Regions from separate parts of the Psychrobacillus sp. FSL K6-1267 genome, predicted to be linked through region 1. Evidence: riboswitches for the same ligand, from Rfam matches in the RefSeq annotation. Region 1 holds a riboswitch; each other region holds the start of a gene.

Evidence for each region. Region 1 has a riboswitch for lysine ahead of MHB55_RS14780 (Na+/H+ antiporter NhaC family protein). Riboswitches for the same ligand answer to the same signal wherever they lie in the genome.
Region 2: another riboswitch for lysine. It lies ahead of MHB55_RS21090 (transporter substrate-binding domain-containing protein); the one in region 1 lies ahead of MHB55_RS14780 (Na+/H+ antiporter NhaC family protein).
Region 3: another riboswitch for lysine. It lies ahead of MHB55_RS13255 (aspartate kinase); the one in region 1 lies ahead of MHB55_RS14780 (Na+/H+ antiporter NhaC family protein).

Annotation. Positions count from the first base shown of each region.
Region 1 covers NZ_JBBOOR010000001.1:2,881,403-2,889,693, reverse strand. The annotation lists gene MHB55_RS14790 (bifunctional metallophosphatase/5'-nucleotidase) at 1-322, shown strand, start outside; gene yunB (sporulation protein YunB) at 365-1,135, shown strand; lysine riboswitch at 1,186-1,368, shown strand; gene MHB55_RS14780 (Na+/H+ antiporter NhaC family protein) at 1,453-3,015, shown strand; gene lipA (lipoyl synthase) at 3,110-4,045, shown strand; gene MHB55_RS14770 (YutD family protein) at 4,060-4,401, shown strand; gene MHB55_RS14765 (DUF3055 domain-containing protein) at 4,449-4,715, opposite strand; gene MHB55_RS14760 (DUF86 domain-containing protein) at 4,801-5,262, shown strand; gene MHB55_RS14755 (TIGR01457 family HAD-type hydrolase) at 5,249-6,013, shown strand; gene MHB55_RS14750 (YuzB family protein) at 6,212-6,448, opposite strand; gene MHB55_RS14745 (NAD(P)/FAD-dependent oxidoreductase) at 6,577-7,644, shown strand; gene MHB55_RS14740 (YuzD family protein) at 7,777-8,103, opposite strand.
Region 2 covers NZ_JBBOOR010000001.1:4,101,256-4,109,546, forward strand. The annotation lists gene MHB55_RS21075 (alpha/beta fold hydrolase) at 1-334, opposite strand, end outside; gene MHB55_RS21080 (ATP-binding cassette domain-containing protein) at 499-1,233, opposite strand; gene MHB55_RS21085 (amino acid ABC transporter permease) at 1,251-2,012, opposite strand; gene MHB55_RS21090 (transporter substrate-binding domain-containing protein) at 2,125-2,961, opposite strand; lysine riboswitch at 3,090-3,272, opposite strand; gene safA (SafA/ExsA family spore coat assembly protein) at 4,180-4,788, opposite strand; gene pgeF (peptidoglycan editing factor PgeF) at 5,089-5,850, shown strand; gene splB (spore photoproduct lyase) at 6,129-7,157, opposite strand; gene MHB55_RS21110 (transcriptional regulator SplA domain-containing protein) at 7,172-7,393, opposite strand; gene MHB55_RS21115 (QueT transporter family protein) at 7,501-8,010, opposite strand; gene MHB55_RS21120 (3-oxoacyl-ACP reductase) at 8,143-8,291, opposite strand, start outside.
Region 3 covers NZ_JBBOOR010000001.1:2,598,259-2,606,549, forward strand. The annotation lists gene MHB55_RS13230 (acyl-CoA thioesterase) at 1-87, opposite strand, end outside; gene sdhB (succinate dehydrogenase iron-sulfur subunit) at 383-1,159, opposite strand; gene sdhA (succinate dehydrogenase flavoprotein subunit) at 1,162-2,922, opposite strand; gene MHB55_RS13245 (succinate dehydrogenase cytochrome b558 subunit) at 2,969-3,580, opposite strand; gene MHB55_RS13250 (YslB family protein) at 3,872-4,285, shown strand; gene MHB55_RS13255 (aspartate kinase) at 4,347-5,567, opposite strand; lysine riboswitch at 5,672-5,847, opposite strand; gene uvrC (excinuclease ABC subunit UvrC) at 5,891-7,681, opposite strand; gene trxA (thioredoxin) at 7,734-8,048, opposite strand; gene MHB55_RS13270 (electron transfer flavoprotein subunit alpha/FixB family protein) at 8,179-8,291, opposite strand, start outside.

The sequences.
Region 1 (8,291 bases):
AGCAGATTTGCTAGAGATCATTGAGCAATCAAAAAATGATAAATGGCCTCACCTCGAAGTAAAAGGACTAGGCTTTCGTGGTAAATTCTTAGGTAATGTATTATTTGAACAAATAGTTGAAAGAGAAGATGGTGTTATCTTCATACAGGGAAGTCCGTTACTTATCCAGGACACCTACCGGCTGGCAACTTTGGATATGTTCACATTTGGATATTTCTTTCCTTCCTTTAAAACAGCAAAAAAACAATATATTATGCCAGAAACGATTCGAGACGTTGTGAAATGGTACGGAATAAAGGAAGAGCATAAGTGCAGGGCATAAAAGACCTTCTTGTTACATAAAAGTAATGAGGAGGTTTTTTCGTTGTTTTATCGAAAAAAGAAGAAACGTTTTATATTTTTTAGCACTCAACGTAAATTAGCTATCTTTTTGACATGCTTTCTCTTGTCGGTAGCTTGGGTGTTTTATTACATAAATGCCCAACTGACTCCAACTTATTTAGATTATGCAGAAGTACAAACTAATAAGATTGCCTCTATGGTAATTAGTAAAGCGATTAATTCACGTACGGCAAATGTGTTAGACGTAAACGATATTATTGAAGAAGTTCCTTCAGATAGTAAAAATATGGTGACGACTAAGTTTAATACGGAGATTATCAACCGAGTACTTTCTGATACAAATAGTTTAGTGCAATCTCATTTGGAACAGGCAGAAAAAGGAAATCTTTCTAGTCTTCCCTACTTGGATGATATTGAATATGATAAACATACAATGGAAGATCAAGGTGGGGTAGTATTCTTTGTGCCGATGGGGCAGGCTACAAATATACCTCTAATCGGAAACTTAGGGCCTAAAATCCCGATTCGTTTCCATGTAATAGGTAATGTTCAGTCCAATGTAGTGCCGACCATAACAGAGTTTGGGATAAATAATGCTTATGTAGAAATTAGTATCCATATTAAAGTAAATGTACAAATCATTGTGCCACTTGCGAGCAAAATGAGTGTAGTTGAACAAAATATCCCTGTTGCAATGGGCTTAGTACAGGGACAGGTGCCTCATATTTATACCGGAGGAGATGGGTCTGCTGCTCCATCAGTGGAGGTACCAATACCATTGCCGGAAGATTAAAAAAAAGGCGGTTTTTATAAAAGCCTGTTAGAATAGAAAGAAATGAATAATGAATAGGTAGAGGCTGCGAGGCTTAAGAGTAATTTACAGGAGGTTGACACCGTTGATCGTAGATGAAAGGAAGCTTTGCCGAAGCTAAGTATTAATAGTCATAGGATACTTAGTTGGGGTTATTTTGAATAAAAATAACACTGTCATTTATACTTAAGTATAGATGGGGAGCTACAAATGAAGTAAGTATTTAACTTATAGTTCATAATCAAGCCAACCTATATATATTTATAGGTTGGCTTTTCGATTTTTAAGGAGGAACAGTTTTGGAGAATACTATTTTTTCGTTAGTGCCACCATTATTGGCAATTATTATGGTTTTAGTGACTAAAAGAGTTTTACTTTCATTGGGAGCGGGGATTCTTTCCGCCGCATTACTTGTAGAGAATTTTAACCCAGTACAATCTTTTCTTTTATTATGGGACTCATTTAAAGTATCCTTTTGGGATGGTGGGTTAAACGTATATAACATATATATTTTAGCTTTTATATTATTATTAGGAGTAGTAACAGCTTTCGTTAGTCTTTCCGGTGGTAGCACAGCATTTGCTGCTTGGGCTATCAAAAGAATCAAAACAAAAAGAGGATCTAAACTTTTAACTGCTTTTTTGGGGATTATCATTTTTGTGGATGATTATTTTAATGCATTAGCAGTTGGGCAAATCGCTAGACCTATTACAGACTCTCATAAAGTTTCTCGTGCAAAGCTTGCTTATTTTATCGATTCCACCTCTGCACCAGTTTGTGTAGTGTCTCCAGTCTCTAGTTGGGGAGCTTTCCTAATCAGTCAGCTTGGTGTAATTTTTGCTACACATGCGGTGACTGATTATACACCGCTGGAGGCATTTGTGTTAATGGCACCGATGAACTTCTATGTAATCGCAACATTAGCATTGGTCTTTTTTACAGCATGGACTGACTTTGATTTGTTTGAGATGAAAAAGCATGAAAGACGAGCGATGGATACAGGCGTACTTTTTGACCCGGAGAAAACAAATCCTGGAGATTTAGAGGGTGATTTCCCGGAAAATAATTATGGTAAGGTGATTGATTTATTACTTCCTATTATTTCTTTAGTGGTTGTCACTTTAGGAAGTATGTTTTGGACGGGTTATAGCCTTTCAGGAAAAGTTTTAGACATTTTTATAATCTTTGAACATACAGATGTACCTCTTTCGTTATTTATAGGGGGACTGACAGCTAGTATAATCGCAATGATTTTATATATACGCCAATTTAAAACGAACCCAGAGGCAAACATGACTTACGTGTGGAAAGCCATATGCACAGGTGTTAAATCTATGCTTCCAGCTATTTTGATATTAGTGTTTGCTTGGTCGTTGTCTTATTTAATCACAGCTTTAGAAACTGGAGCATTTTTAGCTACTTTAGTTACGGAAAACAATGTACCAGTAGGTGTGATACCTGTATTAATGTTCGTGTTAACAGCATTTATGGCTTTTGCAACTGGATCATCTTGGGGTTCTTTTGGAATCTTACTTCCTATTGGAGCGAGTATCATCATGGCGATTGAGCCTCAATTATTGCTTCCAGTCTTAGCTGCTGTTTTAGCAGGAGCAGTTTTTGGAGACCATTGCTCACCAATCTCCGATACGACTATTATGTCTGCCACAGGAGCAGGTGTTAATGTAATTGACCACGTAATGACTCAGCTGCCCTATGCTATTATTAGCGCAATTATTGCAGCAGTAGGTTACTTGGTACTAGGCTTAACAAGCTCTGTCTTGATAGGGTTAATAACAGTTATAATTATAATTGTTTTGTTGTTTGCCTTTTGGTCGATTAGAAGCAAAAGAGTGGTTCAATAGTTCTGCCCGTTGATTTTAGAAGGTTGTTTGAATTCTAATAATATGGTACATTGACATCAGTAAAGTCAGATTAATGGGAATGGGGTATGGAATCGTGACAGCGTGTAAACCACCAAAAGAACAGCATGAACGCAAGCCTGACTGGCTAAAAATAAAGTTAAATACCAATGAGGATTATAAAGGCTTAAAAAAATTAATGCGTGAAAATAATTTAAATACAGTTTGTGAAGAAGCAAGATGTCCAAACATTCATGAATGCTGGGGATCGCGACGTACTGCGACATTCATGATTTTAGGAGCTGTGTGTACAAGAGCTTGTCGTTTTTGTGCTGTAAAGACAGGTCTTCCTAACGAGTTAGACTTGGCAGAACCAGAGCGAGTAGCAGATTCAGTTGTCATTATGAATCTAAAACACGTAGTTGTAACAGCGGTAGCCCGTGATGATTTAAAGGATGGTGGTTCGGAGGTCTTTGCAGAGACAATTCGAGCAATTCGTCGAAAAAATCCTTTTACAACTATTGAAGTATTGCCCTCAGATATGGGTGGTATTGAGCAAAACATTCGTAATATAATGGATGCTAAGCCGGATATTCTAAATCATAATATTGAAACAGTACGACGTTTAACTCCAAGAGTTAGAGCGCGTGCTCAATATGACCGATCTTTAGAGTTATTAAAACGTGCTAAGGAAATGCAACCGACTATTCCTACGAAGTCTTCGTTAATGCTAGGTCTAGGGGAAACATTTGAAGAAATTATAGAGGTTATGGATGATTTACGTGCTCACGATGTAGATATCATGACTATTGGCCAATACTTACAACCAACAAAAAAACATCTTAAAGTACAAAAATATTATTCACCAGCTGAGTTTGGAGAATTACGTAAAATTGCCATGAGCAAGGGCTTCTCTCATTGTGAGGCAGGACCACTAGTTAGAAGTAGTTATCATGCGGATGAACAGGTAAATGCAGCAGCGAAGCAACGACAACTGCAAGGTGAGGAATTACTAGCTATTCAAAATAGCTAATGGATGGTGAGCGAATGATTATTGCTGAAGGTTTCACTTATGAAGTGATTGAGGATTTTCGAGAGGCTTTTAAAGAAGAAGCATTTATAGAGCGTTATAGTGAGATTTTAACGAAGTATGATTATATAATGGGCGACTGGGGCTACGGTCAGCTTCGTCTAAAGGGCTTTTTCGAGGATCGAAATCATAAAGCAACATTTGATACGAAAATTAGCACTATGAAGGATTACTTATACGAGTATTGTAACTTTGGGTGTGCTTACTTTATTGTTAAAAAAACAGGGGTAGCACCAAAAACGGTCCCACTCGAACTAGTAAAAGATAAGAAAGAAAACCTTGAGCAAGATCAATTATGATCTGCTCAAGGTTTTTCTTTTTATAAAAATCTATACAATATTCCACTTTAGCTCAGTAATTCTCTTAGATAATCTCTTAGCTCCGTTGCTTCAGCTTCAGATCTATTAAAAACATGCTCTAAGTAGCCAGGTTCTTCCACATCATCCGACCCAATAATAGCTGATCGATTGTATTGAATGTCCATCACAAGTACCTTACCGAAAAATCGAGAACTCTGGACAATTGCTAAATCATATCGCTGGCTTTCTCCAGTAAATCCAACGAATCTTGTTTTTGTATCTTCGACGTCATCATACAAGAAAAATCGTTCCACCCTTGACACTCCTTCCTTACCTATGAATTATGGTACTATAGAATAGAACTATATATCAACTGACCAAGAATTAGGAGGCTGTGCAATGTATTTTGTGGACCGTAAAAGTATTGCAATGACATTGAAGCATATGAGAGAATTGCTTGACTTAATAGATAGTAAAAAAGATTGGAATGAAAATAATATAACGAAACTTGCATTAGAGCGAGTGGGACAAAATATGATTGAGTCCATTATAGATGTAGGTAACTCAATGATTGATGGCTTCATTATGAGGGATCCAGGTGGCTATGATGACATAATTGATATTTTGACTGATGAAAAAGTAATTACAGCTGAGATGGATGCGCCTTTAAAAGCTGTTATTGAAATGAGAAAAGAGCTTGTGAGACATTTCTTTTCCGTAGACCATAAGCAATTAGAAAGTGTTCTAGTGAAGAATCTCCCTTATTTACAACTGTTTCCAGAAAGAGTAGAAAATTATTTAATTAATGAGCTTGGGCCAGTTTCAGCATTTTTACCGGAGGACTCCGATGTCCGCCTATAAAGGATACTTTTTAGATTTAGATGGAACTGTATATAAGGGACTAACACCAATTCAGGAATCTGTAGATTTTGTACATTATTTGCAAAACAATGGGATTGAACCTTTTTTCGTTACTAATAACTCTTCTATGACTCAAAAGCAGCTACAAGCGAAGCTAGCGAAGATGGACATACATACTACTGAGGAGCAAATTATCTCTTCATCGATTGCAGCTGCTAATTACATTGCCGAGCATTATCCTGCAAAAAGCGTTTTTATGATTGGAGAGAAGGGCTTGGAGGATGCTTTATGTTCTGTAGGAATTGAGCCAACGGATGACTTAGCAGAGGTGGTTGTCATGGGAATAGACCATAAAGTCAATTACGAAAAGCTCGCACAAGCTTGTTTGTCAATTAGGGCTGGAGCGGCGTTTATCTCTACAAATAGCGACCACGCTTTCCCAAGTGAAAGAGGCTATCTTCCAGGGAATGGAGCCTTCACCAAATTAGTAGAGCATTCTACAGGTGTTGAACCTATTTTTACTGGAAAGCCGCAACCGTTTATGCTTGAGTTTATTCAAAAAAAGTATGGGTTTAAAAAAGAAGAGATGGTGATGATTGGAGACAATTATCAAACAGACATATTAACCGGCATTCACATGGGAATTGATACTGCTCACGTCAATACTGGAGTTAATAGAACGGAAGAAGTTCAAATGTTCCTTCAAAAACCGACTCATTTTTTAGAAACTTTACATGACTGGATAAAATAAAACACCATTCATTGTTTGGAAGAACAATATAATAACTGTATTAAATAAGGTATTCCTGTTGAGCTTAGAACAGAGAATACCTTATTTCTTTTTCTCACTCATAAATGGAGTAATGCTATTTATGGAATGAATGTATGAAATTGATTTAATAGATTAAAATATATAAAAGGTATCGAGAGAATATCTTCTCGATACCTTTTAAAATAATGGATTTTCTTCAATGTATTTATATATTTTGGCTACAAGATCTTCGGAAGATTCACCCTCTACCACATCACCGTTCACTATGGCGAAAAGTGTTTCGGAACATAGGGAACAATAGCTAAGACAGCCATATTCTAGCACATCTAAATCAGGATCCTGTTCTAATATATCAAAAGCTTCTTGTGAACCATTTGCAAGGTTGCTTATACAAAATTCAACCATTGGATTCATAGCTGTCACCTCACTACATCGTCATGCTACTCTATTTTTTTATAAAGGTCAATTGTGAAGTTTTATTGTGAAATGTGTCACAATCATTTATAATTTGAGGAGACATTGAAACAAAAGGGAGAATATTTATGCGAAAATTAGTATTGTTAGGTGGAGGATATGGGAATATGCGCGTATTACTACGCCTATTACCAAATAATTTGCCAGATGATGTAGAACTCACATTAATAGACCGTACACCATTTCATAGTTTAAAAACAGAATTTTACGCGTTGGCAGCAGGCACATCATCTGATCATGAAATTAGAGTGGCTTTTCCAGAGAGTGACAAGTTAAAAATTACTTATGGAGAAATTGAGAAAATTGATGTAGAAAACAAACAAGTAATTTTACAAGATGAAAAAATAATTCCATACGATGATTTAGTAATTGGACTTGGCTGCGAAGATAAGTATCATAATGTTCCAGGGGCAGATGAATTTACTTATAGCATTCAAACAATTGGGCGCTCTAGAGACACATACAATAAGATTGGTGGATTACCAGCAGGTTCTGTTGTAGGAATCGTGGGGGCAGGTCTAAGTGGAATCGAGCTTGCGAGTGAGCTTCGTGAAAGTAGACCAGATCTAAAAATTAAATTATTTGACCGTAGTCCTCGAGTATTAAGAGACTTTCCAGAACGCTTAAGTAATTTTGTACAAAAATGGTTTGATACAAATGATGTAGACGTGATAAGCAATTCGAATATCACAAAAGTGGAACCAAACAAATTATATAATCATGATGAAATAATTCCGGTAGATGTTGTAGTTTGGACAGCCGGTATTCAGCCAGCTGCTCCTGTTCGTGCTTTACCTGGAGAGAAGGACAAAACTGGTCGCATCATCCTTACTCAATATCATGATCTACCAAGTTACGATAATGTCTTTGTAGTTGGTGATTGTGCATCCTTGCCGTTTGCTCCAAGTGCACAGCTAGCAGAGGAACAGGCAGAGCAGATTGTGAAAGTACTGCAAGCACGCTGGAAGGGTCAGCCACTACCAGAAAAAATGCCAGATATTAAGCTTAAAGGCTTTATGGGATCTCTAGGTAAAAAGCAAGGCTTTGCTTATTTGGCAGATATCTCTGTTACTGGACGTATTGCAAGATTGATGAAATCAGGTTTACTTTGGATGTATAAACGCCATAACGGATAAATTAAAAAAGCTTGGAAACGTGGAGTTAAACGCGTTCCCAAGCTTTTTATTTTTTTTATAAAATGCTTTCTCTGGGAAAAAGCATTTTACTTAATAAGCTTATTTGAGTACTTTTTGAAATGATACTTCACGTTATTCTGCTATATAACCGTACTTTTCGAGGGCAGAGAATACAGGCTTTAACTGAATATAACCTTCCCCTATAACTTCCTCGTTTATCATTATTAATGGGTAGAAAAACTCATCATTTGCAATTTGATTGGCAATTGACAGTTGTTTTTCGTCTTCTATTGGCTTTTCTATATCAATATATAAAAATGTTAATTGATGATCAGGAAATTTTCTGGTAATTGCAGCTTCTAACCATTCATACGTGTCCTTAGAAGAAGGAGCATTCACACAGCTTGCACATACTATATCGGCACCGTAAATTTCTACAGTGAGTTTTTCTTGTGCCATAAAATACTTGTCCCCTTTAACTTATATATTATTTTACCCATCTATATTATAAAGGGGATACGGAAATACTGTCAAAAAGCGAATATCCTTTAAATGATAGAGTTTAAATATAATAGCTTTAGTCATGATTGTTTCATGCACTAACGGTTGTTGATTTAGTTAGTCTGAAAGTCCAGGAATGCAAATCA
Region 2 (8,291 bases), 1.2 Mb from region 1:
ATGCCTCAGGTTTTTGAATGGCAGCTAGCATACCAATCATGGAGCTGACGGAATGTCCCACAAAGATTACTTCGTGAAGCTTCAATGCCTCTATTATATCTAGCACATCTTGGACATAGCCTTTAAGTGAACCATATTTCTCAGAATTATAAACCTCTAAATTTGAATCTCCTGACCCAACATAATCAAACAAAACAATCTGATATTCTTCTTCAAATGAAGGGACAATATGTCTCCACATGGTTTGATCACAACCGAAACCATGGGCAAACATTATTACTTTTTCCTTGTTCCCTATTACTTTTACATTATTTCGTTTTAGTACTTCATTCATGAAAACACCTCTAGTTTTTTTCCTTATATAAAAGGCTTCCTCTTCTTTTAAAAGGGAAGCCTTACATAGATTTGATAATTTATCCATTGCATATATTACCAATATACTATTTTATCTATTTTTTTTCTACACAAAAAGGTGAATTGATACTAACAACCTAGAGTTTATTTCAATGTTCTTTTTAAGAATTCTCTCGTTCGATCTTGTAGAGGATTGTTAAAAATTTGCTCTGGAGGGCCTTCCTCCGCAATAACTCCCTTATCCATAAAGACTACTCGATCGGAAACCTCCTTGGCAAATTCCATTTCATGAGTAACAATTAACATTGTCAAACCAGTGTTCGCAAGCTCTTTCATTACTTTTAACACTTCCCCCACCATTTCTGGGTCAAGTGCTGATGTAGGCTCATCAAAAAGCATTACATCAGGCTCCATAGACAAGGCTCGTGCAATAGCAACTCTCTGCTTTTGACCTCCGGACAATTGCTTTGGTTTAGCATTAACGTAGCCATCCATGCCTACAACGTTTAAGTATTTCAGTGCAATTTTCTCGGCTTCTTCCTTAGAACGCTTTAATACCTTTACCTGTCCAACTGAACAGTTACCTAACACATTGTGATTATTAAACAGATTAAACTGTTGAAAGACCATTCCAAGCTTCGTTCGGTAGGAATGGATATCGTGCTTATTATCGAGAATATTCTCCCCTTGATAAATGATTTGCCCACCACTTGGCTTTTCCAACAAATTAATGCAGCGGAGAAGAGTCGATTTTCCCGATCCAGAAGAGCCAATGATGCATACAACCTCGCCTTTTTTAACAGAGAAATCGATATCTTTTAATACTTCATGTGCTCCAAAGGATTTGCTTAAATGTTGAATTTCAATTACCTTTTCCATAGTTGCTCCTCCTTTGCTTACTGATTTTCATGTGGACCTTTTGGTAGGACTGCCATTTGCATCGGTTGACCAATGACTGTATAGTTTTCAGGTCCATCCAATTTCTTCTCAAAATGACGTAATATCAAGGTAACGGCAAATGTCATGATGAAATACAAGATACAAGCTACAAAAAATGACTCAAAATATCTAAAGTTATTTCCTGCAACTGATTTTGTTTGGAAATACAGCTCAGTGACTCCGATTACATTCAACACAGAGGTATCCTTAATATTAATGATAAATTGGTTACCTGTTGCAGGAAGTATATTGCGGATAACCTGAGGTAACACAATATGAAGCATCGTTTGAATATGCGTCATCCCTATTGCTTGAGAGGCTTCAAATTGACCCTTGTCTATGGAAATAACTCCGCCTCGAACAATCTCCGCCATATAAGCACCCGTGTTAATAGAAACAATGAAAATAGCAGCGAGTAGACGATCCATGTCTAATCCAAAGGCCAATGAGGAGCCGTAAAAAATAACCATTGCTTGTACTATCATTGGTGTGCCACGGAAAAACTCTATATAAATAGAGAGCATTAAGTTAACCAGCTTAAGAAAGTATCTTTTAATCCCCTTTTCTGGCATAGGAACAGTTCTTATAACTCCTGCCAGCAAACCGATGATAGCTCCGAAGATTGTTCCAATAATGGATATTAAGAGGGTTACTCCGGCTCCTCGTAAAAACATTGGCCAATTATTTGTAATGATGGATATAATCCATTCTAAACTCATAGTCTTCCTCCTTACATACTAGCTGACCCCATAAACACACTTACCAAGGAAAGTAAGTAAATGCTGTAAATAATGAAACGGCTGCAAAATAGTAGCAGCCGTTGTTATATGCTTATTCTGCAGCTGGTTGATTTAAAATAGCATTGTCCATAATTTCTTGTCGCTCTTCTTCTGAGATTCCTGCTAAAATTTTATTGATTTTGTCTGTTAAGTCACTTTCCTTTTTCAATCCTACTGCAACGGCTGTTTCCTCTTCATCTGCCACGAATCCTTCTGTAAATTCGATCATTACAAATTTATCATTTGCTGATGAAGCACTAATCCCTTCTGGACGTTCAGATACATAGCCGTCAATCATTCCAGATTCTAGTGCCACACGCATTGCAGGAAAATTATCTGATGCCGGTTGTTTTTTTACTCCTTCAATTTGGTCAATAACTCCGTAGTGAGAAGTATTTAATTGGCCAGTAATTTTCGCTCCCTTAAAGTCTTGAATAGAGGTAGCATTTTCAAATGCCCCGCCCTTTTTTACCACCATGACAAAGTTGGAAGTATAATAGTTTTCGGAGAAATCAATTGTTTTTTTACGCTCTGCAGTTGGTGACATCCCCGCAATAATTGCATCAATTTTGCCGGATGTTAGGGCTGGGACTAAACCGTCCCATTCCGTTTTAACAACAACGAGCTCTTTACCTAAGCCCTCAGCTATTTTTTTAGCAATTTCTACATCGTAACCACCAGCATATTCTGCATTACCGTCAATTTTTACGCCACCATTTTTGTCATCCATTTGAGTCCAGTTAAATGGTGCATATCCTGCTTCCAATCCTACTGTAAAAGTATCTAGATCAGAAGCTGATCCAACGCTTTCTTCCTCTTTTGTTCCACAAGCTGCAAGCAGTAAAATGGTTGATAGTAATAATGTTAAAGTGAATAGTCTTTTTTTCATCTCTATTAATCTCCTTTTTTAAAATTAGTATATGTATGCAAGCATACAAAAAGGACAACCGTACAAAAAAAGACCTGAGATAGACTCAGGTCATATATGTATGGTTGCCCTAAATCCTCTACTTTTCCCCATGAGATAGCACACCATTATAAACCGGGACGTTTATAACGGACAGTCCTGCAATTATTCACTGCAGACCCAGCATGTAATAATGAGTTTATTACAAACTTCGGCGACATTTCCTTCTCCCTAGCATCACAGCTACTCAAGCTCCACTAAGGACTGTTAAATATCGCGCCTCTACCTCACTTCTATAAAGCGAGGTTATATTCAATTATTGTTCATAGTCTACAACAGAGATTTTCATCTGTCAACATGTGTTCTATTGATTAAACAAAATATTACTATTATTAGATTGTAATCTCTTTAGAATTATTTCATTACCCATTTAAAAAAAGCTAATAATCCGAGGAATTGCTAAGAAAAGTCTGCTAAAGTAAACGCATTTTCAACTTTATCATACTTTTTCTTTTTCCCTTTGGGCATAGGTTCCGAGGGGGAGCGATAAGCCATCACCGTCGCTTGCGCATCTTTTATGAGGTCTTATCTGTCTCAGTCGTCCCACAAGAGGCGCCGCCTGCCGCTCCAATCATAAGTTTTATAGTAAAGAGAAAGGAATATAGATAAAACTAACTCATTTATTTAAAGCTATTAATAAAATACTTTTCACTTTGACTATTTGATTAACAAGTGATGGTTGATTTCCGCTCTCAGCGGACGCTTTCCGTGGGGTGAGGATAAGCCATCACTGTCGCTTGCGCGTCGTTTGTGATGTCTTATCTGTCTCACTCATCCCACCGGAGTCTCCGACTGCCGCTCCAATCAAATAAAGCCCGCTTTAAAAGCCTCCATATACATTCTAGGATCTCTTAGACCATTCGTTGATTGGTTGAAGCCCCTTTCTAGGAGAATTTCCATTTTGAACGGGACGAAAAATGTTTCACATGAAACTTTATATTATAAAAAAAACATGAGATAAGCTGGTTTCACATTACATGCGACAGTATGGCTTATCGCTATACTCCACAGAAAGAATTCGTTTAAAGCGCAACTTTAGCTATTTATAATTTATGCTTTTCATTTTTCTCACCTTATCGGAAAACCGCAAAAAAAGAGCGCAAATGACTTGGCTACCACCGTCATTTGCACTCTTTTCACTTATTTTTGTATAAACATTTGTGTCCAGTAGTTACCGTCTTTTACATAACCTACACCAATATGAGTATAGTTTTTGTTTAAGATATTCGCTCTATGACCTTCACTGTTCATCCAAGCATCTACTACTGCTGCGGCTGTTTTTTGACCCATAGCAATATTTTCTCCTGCAGATTTATAGCTTATTCCAAAATTCTTCATCATTGTAAATGGAGTTCCGTAGACAGGACTAGTGTGACTAAAATAGTTTTTATCGTGCATATCCTGTGATTTATATTGCGCTACTCTTCCAAGCTCCCAATCATATTTTAATGCTGAAAGACCCGCGTTTGCTCTTTCCACATTTACAAGTTTAATTACTTCTTGTTCTATACTATAAGAATCGTTTGAAGGGACATTGATTTTTTGACCTGGATAAATAAGGTCCGCATTTTCTAATTGAGGATTTTCCTTGATTAATTCTGAAACACCTGTTTGTGTCTTCACAGCAATTTTCCATAAAGAGTCTCCTGATACTACTGTATAGGAATTAGCTGCAAATGCAGTGATAGGCATTAATAACGTTAGTAATAGTAGTCCTACAATAGCTACTTTAATTTTTTTCTTAAACATTGTAATCTTCCTTTCCTTCTTTAACTCTACTAATATAGTAAATTAAAAAAAGAATGGAAATCATCCCTTAATAATTGGATGCAATTTTACAGGTATATTACAAAGGAACTCAACAGAGAGACAAAGCTCGGTATTAAACGAATTCATGCTTATTCGAAGGTAATATTTTTGAAATATTCAAGGAGGAAAATTCCTTTATAGACAAAATCTTTTCCGATTATCCCTTCCTTACTCGAACTGACCATTCTGCTCTCCTATACAACTTCCAAGGATTATACTATATTAAAAGTGGGTGATTATATGAATATTAGGAAATATTTAAATAACGAGCGTTTTATCTTAGGAACGACAATGAAAGACGTTACTGCTTTAGAAGAGAACAACATGGCTTTACACGTTTGTGAAAATCCAAAGAATATATTGGAAAATCGCAAGAGACTGGCGGAGCAACTCCAATGTAATTTGGATGATTTTGTTTGCGCCAATCAGACACATAGCGCCAATTTCCATAAGGTAACTGCAGCTGATAAGGGGCGTGGAGCAAGGCTGTTAGATACTGCCATTAAGGATACAGATGCTCTTTATACATTTGAACCAGATCTTTTGTTATGTAGTTTTACAGCAGATTGCGTCCCTGTCATTTTCTACAATGAAAAAAATAATCTGGTGGGAGTAGTACACTCTGGCTGGCAAGGAACGGTCAAAGAAATTACAAGGAAGCTGTTTGAGTATTTAAAACAACACGAACACTGTAACCCAAATGACTTTCATGTACAAATTGGCTCTGCACTCAGCCAAGAAAAATTTGAGGTAGATGAAGATGTCTATAAAAAGTTTAAAGATTTAGGCTATGCGAACGACTTTATGTACTATAAAAATGAAACTGGTAAATTTCATATCGATAACCAGCTCACCGTCCAAAAGCAATGTGAGCTTGCTGGTATTCCACTTGAACGTATTTCAATCGATCGAACATGCACATTTTTAAACCCTGATGGTTTCTCTCATCGAGAAGACAGAAATACAGGTAGACATTTAAGTTTTATCATGCGGAAGAAATAACCTTTCAAACACATCACTAATTGAGCTGATGTGTTTTTTTATTGAAGACATCCATTTGAATTAAATTTCTTTATATATTAATTTAAATTTCTTTTTGGCTGGGGGAAGTCTATCTTTTTTGGAGCTACTAGAGAACACTAACATTACTTCACCATTTGAGAACGATAGTATAGAGAATGCTTTACTTTTTGTTGAAAAATGGTTAATAAAAAAAGGTTATTTCATATAAATTATAAAATAGCCTGATTCCCGTTTTGAGGAATCGGGCTATCTGCTTTTTAAGTAAAATATTCAAATTTAGCATTAGGAAAAAACTTATCCATATAACTGTAGAGATGTTCTTTAATATCTTCCTCTTCTTCTTTTTGATAAATATATTTCCCTATCCCATATTTTCCCCACTTTATTCTTCTGGATTCTTCATCTAGCTCAAGCTTGGTCATAGGATAGTTTTTTTCGATTACTTTTTTAGCTGGTTTAGTAAAGCGATGCTGTATGAATTCAAAGGTTATATTATCGCGGGCGTCCTTTGGAAGTTCAGCATCTAATCTTTCAAACATATGATAATATCCTTCTTTCCAACCTTCATGAAGGTAAATTGGAGCTACGATAAATCCCAAGGGGTAGCCTGATCTAGCAACCTTCCCAGCTGCCTCAATACGCTTATCCAGTGGAGAAGTACCTGGTTCGAAATTTTTAATCACATAATCAGCATTCACACTAAAGCGAAATCTCGTGTTCCCATTATGCTTTGCGTCCAATAAGTGATCTACAAAGTGAAACTTTGTCACAAATCTAAGCCTGCCAAATTCTGATTGACCAAAATGTTCAATTGCCCTTTTTAATGTATGTGTAAGATGGTCGATTCCCACTATATCAGAAGTACAGGATGCTTCAAATCTTGTGATTTCTGGTGCACGTTCCTCAATATACTTGTCAGCTGCTCCGAGAATTTCCTCCACATTTACATACGTTCGAATATACGGCTTGCTTCCCATCGTCGTCTGTAAATAGCAATAATGACAATGCCCCATACATCCCGTGGCGAAGGGAATTGCATATTCAGCTGAAGGCTTAGAGGAATCAAATTTTAATGTCTTACGTATACCAACTACTAGCGTAGACTTAGCAATACGATATTTTTGAAAATCATTATCGCCTGGAAGGTTTCGTATTTGGTTGTGGGAAGTCGTATAGTGAATTTCTTTTCCCAGCTTTTCAAATTTCTCTTTCAGCTCTCTACCTAGAGGATATTCAAGCGCCTTTGGCTCAAAATATACAAGCTGGGGTGTAAATGGTTTTCTCATGTCCAACCTCCGTCTTATTGAAAATAATGACGATATGCTTGTTCCGCTTCATAGGCGCTTGCATAAATGGCCATGTCAGTCGTTAAAGGGTAATATGTTTCATAAACAAAAACAGCCAATTCGTCAGGGTTTTCTGGGTTATTTACTACTGCCGCCGATTGAATGTTAGCTACGCTTTGAATATGTGGGTTACGGTAAAAAATATAAACAATATCACCTGCTGTATAATCTTCCATCTGCTTCTCTCACTCCTAGCTTTCCACCTAGCTTGGTTTTCCTGAGAGAATTTATGTAATAAATAAAAGTGAAAAAACCACATTCGCTTAAAGCGAATATGGTTTAGTTATTTAGACAAGTCTATTCTCTTATTTAATAAATATATAGCAATTCCACCAACAGTCATCGAGAACAATTCACTTAGCCCGACTGTTAAATAGGTATACCAAAAAGGAAATTCCAGCATAATAGCTAACTGCCCTGCAACTGTAAACATGGAAAGCGCAAAGATAATAGCTGTAATCGCTATTTTCCATATTTCACTGGTCAATCTCTTAGTGACCTTCCGACAAAGTATCAATACAAGGAAAGTTGCAATTCCACCAATAGGCACATCGAGCATCCAGGTTGGGGACATAAAATTAGCAAGGACTACACCTAATGTAATTGCCACAACATAGCGCTTATTGTATAACGCCAAATAATTAAACATCTCAGCTAAACGTAGCTGGATGTTTCCAAAGCTAAAAACAGCTAAAAGTACTGTTACGGCAACATATAAAGCTGCAACCATAGCTGTCTTCGTTAACTCATTTACCGAGGAACGACTTGAGTCCTTCAAAAAGGTAGTATTCAATTTACATTCTCCTTTATAAAATAGCAAACTGCTATTTTAGTAATAACTACGACCAAAGGATTCCAAGTGCCGTAGTGCAAGCAAAATTGCTTACTCGGATAGTATATCAGGAATTATTGCCATTTAATATAATTATTTGGCAATCCATCCTCCATCAATGGGTACGACTGCTCCATGAATATAATCTGCTGCATGACTAGCAAGGTAAAGAGTTAGGTTTGCCACTTCTTTTGGCTGTGCCCACCTTCCTGCAGGTGTTTCATTGGCTACCCATTTTGCTA
Region 3 (8,291 bases), 280 kb from region 1:
CGTTTCTGAAAAACGTACACTCACCTCTGAGTAAAATGAAAATTCCTTTTCCCATGCTTCTAAGTTTTCTATGTATGCTGCTCTCATCTTATAATCCCCTTTATAAAATAGTTAGCCTATATCCATTAAATGAATAGCCATTCATTTAATTATATCAGAAAATTAAAAATCTAACTAATGCTTAGAATAAAAATTTTAAAATGTTACAGCTATTTAGCTACTCCAATCATAAATAGTACTATCCGGTTATAAAATTTCGCGAACGGTCATAAATTTTTCTATCCGGTCATAAACAACTCGCCGCTCATTACTCACGGTAATCTAAGATTTTCCCCATAAGAAAAAGCCTAGAATCTTAAATTCTAGGCTTTTTCTATCTATATTAGTCAACCATATTGTCGCTTCCGAAGAAGTTTTTGAACATTTGAACTGTAGTATCACGGTTCAATGCAGCAATAGAAGTTGTAAGTGGAATACCTTTTGGACAAGCAACAACACAGTTTTGTGCGTTACCACAGTTTGCAAGGCCTCCGTCTCCCATAATTGCATTCAAACGCTCGTCCTTATTCATAGCTCCAGTTGGATGAGCATTGAACAAGCGAACTTGTGATAGTGGTGCTGGCCCGATAAATGAAGCATTATCATTTACGTTTGGACAAGCCTCTAAACATACACCACAAGTCATACACTTAGATAATTCGTAAGCCCATTGACGTTTACGTTCAGGCATACGTGGACCCTCTCCAAGGTCATAAGAACCATCAATTGGAACCCATGCTTTTACTTTTTTCAAAGCATCGAACATGCGGCTTCTATCTACTTGAAGGTCACGTACAACAGGGAAAGTACTCATAGGTGCTAATTTGATCGGTTGAGTCAATTGGTCAATAAGTGTTGAACAAGATTGACGTGGACGACCGTTAATAACCATAGAACATGCTCCACAAACTTCCTCTAAGCAGTTCATGTCCCAAGTTACTGGAGTAGTAGCTTTACCATCTGTGTTCACTGGTCTTTGACGAATTTCCATTAAAGCGGAAATTACGTTCATATTTGGACGCCAATTAACTTCGAATTTTTCCCAGTAGGGATCAGATTCAGGAGTATCTTGACGGTATACTTCTATTTGAACTTTTTTGGTTTCAGTTGCCGTCACCATAATTAGTTTGCTCCTTTCGTTGATGAGTAATCACGTTTACGAGGAGCAACAAGTGATACATCAATTTCTTCATAATGAATGATTGGAGCCCCTGTAGCTGGATCAAACTTAGCCATAGTAGTTTTCATGAATTCTTCGTCATTACGTTCTGGGAAATCAGGTTTGTAATGTGCTCCACGGCTTTCATTACGTTGAAGTGCTCCTAACGTGATAACACGTGCTAAGTATAACATATTTTTCAATTGACGCGTAAATGAGGCACCTTGGTTAGACCAACGTTGCGTATCATCCATGTTAATATTTTCGTATCTTTCCATTAACTCTTGGATTTTCTTATCAGTTTCTTCTAGCTTGTCATTATAACGTACTACTGTTACGTTATCGGTCATCCACTCGCCTAGTTCTTTATGAATTAGGTAAGCGTTTTCTGTACCTTTCATAGCTAGTGTTTGATCCCACTTCTCTTGCTCAAGTTTTACTTCATTTTCATAAATTGAAGCATCCAAGTCTTCTGCATGAGTTGCAAGGCCTTTCATGTATTTAACTGCATTAGGGCCAGCTACGCTTCCTCCAAATACAGCAGAAAGTAATGAGTTAGCTCCTAAACGGTTAGCTCCATGTTGAGAATAGTCACATTCACCAGCAGCGAATAGACCAGGAATGTTAGTCATTTGATCGTAATCTACCCATAATCCACCCATTGAATAGTGAACTGCTGGGAAAATTTTCATAGGAACTTTACGAGGATCGTCCCCAGTAAATTTCTCATAGATTTCAATAATTCCACCAAGTTTAACGTCTAATTCATGTGGGTCCTTATGTGAAAGATCTAGATAAACCATGTTTTCACCATTAATACCTAATTTTTGGTTTACACAAACATCAAAGATTTCACGAGTCGCAATATCACGTGGTACTAGGTTACCATATGCAGGATATTTCTCTTCTAGGAAGTACCATGGTTTGCCGTCTTTGTATGTCCAAATACGTCCACCCTCACCACGAGCTGATTCTGACATCAGACGTAGTTTATCATCTCCAGGGATTGCAGTTGGGTGAATTTGAATGAATTCCCCGTTTGCATAGTAAGCTCCTTGTTGATATACGATACTTGCTGCAGAGCCTGTATTAATAATAGAGTTAGTTGTTTTACCGAAGATGATCCCAGGTCCACCTGTTGCCATGATTACTGCATCTCCACGGAAAGCACGGATTTCAGATGAGTTAAGGTTTTGCGCTTTAATACCGCGACAAGTACCTTCATGGTCTTTTATAATACCCAGGAATTCCCAGCCTTCGTACTTCGTTACTAATCCTTCTACTTCATAACGACGAACTTGCTCATCAAGCGCATAAAGTAATTGTTGACCAGTTGTTGCACCAGCAAATGCTGTACGGTGCATTAAAGTTCCTCCAAAACGACGGAAGTCCAATAAGCCCTCTGGAGTACGGTTGAACATAACACCCATACGGTCAAATAAATGGATGATTCCTGGAGCGGCATCAGCCATTGCCTTAACTGGGGGTTGGTTTGCTAAAAAGTCTCCACCATATACAGTGTCATCTAAATGCACTGCAGGTGAATCCCCTTCACCTTTTGTATTTACAGCTCCGTTAATACCGCCTTGAGCACAAACAGAGTGTGAGCGTTTAACAGGAACTAATGAGAATAGATCTACTTGTGTGCCTTCTTCAGCAGCTTTCATTGTTGCCATTAAGCCAGCTAATCCACCGCCGACAACAATAAGTTTACTTTTTGCCATGCTATTTCACTCCTTAAATTTATAGTAGCTTAGGTGTAGAAGGGTCTTATACGAATGCTAAAAGTGCTTGTACACCAACTACAGATAACGCTAAGAAGATTACTAATGTTACATAAGTTGAAATTCTTTGAGATTTTGGTGATTGTGTAATTCCCCAGCTTATAAGGAATGACCAAATACCGTTAGCTAAGTGGAATGTAGCTGAAACTACCCCAACAATATAAAACGCTAACATCCAAGGATTCGATAAGATTTCATTCATCATATTGAAGTTAACTTCTTTTGCACCAATTGCTTTTTGGAAACGTGTTTCAAAAATGTGCCATGCAATAAATACCACTAGGAAAATACCTGTGAATCGTTGTAAAATAAATAACCAGTTTCTTAATGTGCCATATCTATTTGGATTGTACTTAACAGTAAATGCAATATAGATACCATAAAATGCATGGAATAATAAAGGAATATAAATTACGAAAATTTCCAGCAATAGCACAAATGGAAGGCTTTCCATAAAATGAGTAGCTTTGTTAAAAGCCTCTTCTCCTCTTGTAGCAAAATGGTTAACTACTAAATGTTGCGTCAAAAATAATCCAACTGGAATAATCCCTAGTAAAGAATGTAATCGACGCATGTAAAATTCGCGATCTTTCGACAAAACAGTAACCCCCCTCAGATTTCCAATTAGCGATGATTAAATTATTGTAATAGAACAATAAATCATCACATGTTCACACCTTCTTGTTACGAATTTATGACATATCCATTGTACTCTCATCATTTTGGAGCGTCAAGGTATGTTTCTTTATTTTATTCATCTTTCAGACACATTTCCCTATAATGATTAGATTAACTTTTCACAAAGTATTCCATCCCCGAGAAAAATTTTATGTTAAAATAGATTCATAGTTTTTTATTTACATTTTCTTTTAGAAAGAAGGGTTGCTGCTTGAATGAAAAAGAACATTCACATGTAACTTCCTTTGGATACGAAATAATAAGAGATCACGTGCTTGCTTCTATTCTCGGAAAACATGAAAAAGATATTTTATACTGGGCAGGTAAAGACCTCGCTCGTAAATTTCCTCTCTATTCAATGGAAGAAGCCATCTCTTTCTTCCAAGAAGCTGGTTGGGGAAAGCTTGAATTAGAAAAGACTTCAAAGGATTCGGCTCATTACATATTAGAAACCTTTAATTTGCCTCAAAGTGGGATTAGCAGAAGTCATAGACTAGAGGCAGGTTTTCTTGCGGAGCAGCAGCAAAAAATTGGCGGCTATGAGACCGAGTGCTATGATGAGCTTGTCAAAAAAACTGGAATGGTCACTTTTCATATAAAATGGGATTTAAAGAGTTCGCGATAAAACAGCATGTATACAAAAAAGAGGATTGTAGGTAAAACGACAATCCTCTTTAAATATAGAATTATCGGCTGATAGCCAATTCAAATTCATTATGCAGGGCATTAGCAGCTTGGATCATATTACCCTGGGGGACTACTACAGAAACTTTAATCTCTGAGGTGCTTACCATTTTGACAGGTATGTTCTCCTTACTAAGACGGTCAAACATTTGGGCCGCAACACCTGGATTAGATACCATTCCTGATCCTACTATCGATACTTTAGCTAGGCCAACCTCAAAATCAGCAAAAGTAAAACCTAAAGTTTTTTTATTTGTTTCTAAAACCTCAATTGCTTCTGAGAGTGATTCCTTTTTGATAGAGAACGAAACTGTAGGCTTCATTCCCTCAACGATTGATTGAACAATAATGTCTACGTCTATATTATTATTAGCAAGTGTAGTGAAAATGGAAGCTAGCGAACCATTAAAAGGCACTTCATACTCTATAGTCAAACGTACTATATCTGATTCAAACGCTACCCCACGTACTACTAAATTATTTTCCACATCTACTTCCTCCTTTAAAATTGTTCCTTCTGTTTCTTCATAGCTTGATCGTACTCTAAGTGGTATTTTATAGTTTTTAGCAAACTCCACTGCTCGGGGGTGCAACACTCCAGCGCCTAAATTGGCTAACTCTAACATCTCATCATATTCCAACTGCTCTAGTTTTCTAGCATCTAGTACATAACGAGGATCTGAAGTATAGATGCCATCTACGTCTGTGTAAATATCACATATTTCTGCATCTATCGCAGCTGCAACAGCAACGGCAGTAGTATCTGATCCTCCTCTTCCTAAGGTAGTGATTTCCCCCGTCAAAGAAATCCCTTGAAATCCTGCGACAATTACTACTTTGTTTCCTTCAAGATATTCATTTATCTTGTTGCCATCTAGTTGACTGATCTTCGCATTTCTATGTACATCGTCTGTTTGGATGCCTGCTTGCCAACCTGTGAGAGATAGGGCTTCCACGTCAAGTGTGTTCAATTGTATTGCAAGCAAGGACATCGTCACTTGTTCACCTGTTGACAACAACATATCCATCTCTCTTTTTACAGGACTATCGGTGATTTTACTTGCCAACAAATTTAAATCATCAGTTGTTTTGCCCATTGCAGAAACAACTACTACAATATCGTGGCCTTTTTCTTTTTCGTTTTGAATCCTTTTTGCGACATTCGCTATTTTGTCGAGAGTGCCTACAGAAGTTCCGCCAAATTTCATAACAATTTTACTCATTAACCTATCTCCCCTTTTGTCTCTGTCGGGATACAATAAAAAAAGCTTTCCACAAGATTGCGGAAAGCTAACTCTTCTCATACACGGTCAAAAAACAATTGCCCATGTGAGATAGCCCTCCAGAATATATATTCTGACAATCCTGCATCTCTTAAATACAGAACCAACATAGAAAAGGAAAAGCTCTTCTATATTTCGGCGAACAACCCTTTCCTAATCCCTCAATGGATCTTTCATCCTCTTGATTAGTACTATTGCAATTCGCACCTCTATCTTCACTGTTTGAATAGTGAATATTAAATTGTTTTAAAGATAACATAAGATTATTCAGAAGACAATAAATTTTTCTGAAAATGAGCGATTAGATTATCTGCCAATTTACTAGGAAGCCCAGATTCGATTAACTCTTCCCTAGATGCAGCTTGCATTCGTTTGACGGAGCCAAAATGCTTGAGTAGTAGTTTTTTTCGCTTTGGTCCGATTCCTTCTATTCCATCTAATGAAGAAGCAATCGTATGCTTCCCTCTTTGTTGACGATGGAATGTGATAGCAAAACGATGGACCTCATCTTGAATCCTTTGTAATAAATAGAATGCCTCGCTAGTCCGCTTCATAGGTATAATCATTAAGGGATCACCATACAGCAAAGAAGAAGTTTGGTGCTTAGTATCCTTGGCTAGTCCTGCAATAGGTATATCTAAGCCCAATTCATCCTCAATAATTTCGCGAGCAGCCTCGATTTGTCCTTTACCACCATCAATAATGATAAGGTCAGGAAGTGGCAGTCTTTCTTTTAGGACTCTTGTGTATCTTCTTCGAACAACCTCGCGCATCGCTCCGTAGTCATCATGCTTGGCTGCTGTTCTAGTTTTATATTTACGATAATCTTTTTTATATGCTCTGCCATCAACAAAAACTACCATGGCTGAAACTGCATCTGTCCCATGGATATGTGAATTATCAAATGCTTCGATTCTGCTTGGCATGCTAATTCCCATCAACTGACCTAATTCCTCTACAGCCCCAATTGTCCGCTCCTCTTGACGTTCGATTAAGTGAAATTTTTCTTTCAGTGCAATTGAAGCATTTTTTTGAGCCAGATCTACTAAGTTCTTTTTTGCTCCCTTTTGTGGAATAATGACCTTCATTTGCAGCAGCTCAGACGCCAAATCCAAATCGGTAGTATTTGGGACGAATATTTCCTTTGGCTTGATGTGTTCAGGTTTGGCATAAAACTGGCCTAGAAACGTAAGAAACTCTTCCTCCGGGTCACGATACATCGGGAATAGAGACACATCTCTTTCTATCAGTTTACCTTGACGCACAAAAAAGACTTGGACGCACATCCACCCTTTGTCTACTGAATATCCAAAAATATCACGGTTCGTGAAATCATTCATCGTCATTTTTTGTTTTTCCATAACTTGATCAATGTGGGCAATTTGATCGCGGTATTCTTTAGCTCGTTCAAACTCAAGCTGTTCCGCTGCAGCGTTCATTTTTTCAGTCAGTTCTTTCTTGACCTTACCATGTCCGCCATTAAGGAAACTAGAGATTTCGTGAATTATTTCTGTGTATGTTGGTTCATCAATTTCCTTTACACATGGAGCTAAGCATTGACCAATATGATAGTAAAGACAAACTTGACTAGGTAGCTTTTGACACTTTCTTAATGGATATAGTCTATCTAGCAGCTTTTTCGTTTCATGGGCAGAATGGGAGTTTGGATAGGGTCCAAAATATTTCCCTTTGTCCTTTTTTACTTGTCTTGTAATAATTAGCTTTGGGTTCTTTTCCCCTGTAATTTTTATATATGGGTACGTCTTATCGTCCTTGAGCATGATATTGTATTTTGGATCATGCTTTTTGATCAAATGGAGCTCCAAAATCAATGCCTCTAGCTCAGACGATGTAACGATATATTCAAAGTCCACTATCTCTTGTACTAATCTTTGAGTTTTTCCATCATGTGAACCGGTAAAATAAGATCTTACACGATTTTTTAATACTTTTGCTTTTCCTACATATATAATAGTGCCTTGCCGATCCTTCATCAAATAACAGCCCGGTTGATCTGGTAGGATTGCACATTTCTGTTGAATTAGTTCGTTCATCTCATCACCTGTTTAAAAAAACCGGGCGCCTTAGAGGACCCGGTTTTTATTATTATGCGTTTTTCTCAACGAATTGAACTAGTGCTTCTTTTGGTTGGAAACCAACAGCTTTGTCTACTGGCTGACCATCTTTAAATAACACTAATGTTGGGATTGACATGATACCGAATTGACTTGCAGTCGCTTGGTTCTCATCTACGTCAACTTTAACGATTTTAACTTTCTCGCTCATTTCAGCATCCATTTCTTCTAGAACTGGAGCAATCATTTTACAAGGTCCGCACCATGTTGCCCAAAAATCTACTAATACTAATCCTTTTTCAACTTCTTGTGAGAAGGTTTGATCTGTTCCATGAACAATTGCCATATATAATTCCTCCTTTATTAACTCTAAATAGATTATAGCAGACAAAAAATGCTTCATCTACAATTTAGCTTACACACGTAAATTTCATTTATTCACACAAAAACTCGGCCCTTAAAGAGCCGAGCATTTTTTATGCATTCACTTTAAGTTTTTTGAATTCTTCTGTTAGCATCGGGATAACTTCAAACAAGTCTCCGACAATACCATAATCAGCGACTTTAAAGATATTAGCTTCTGGATCCT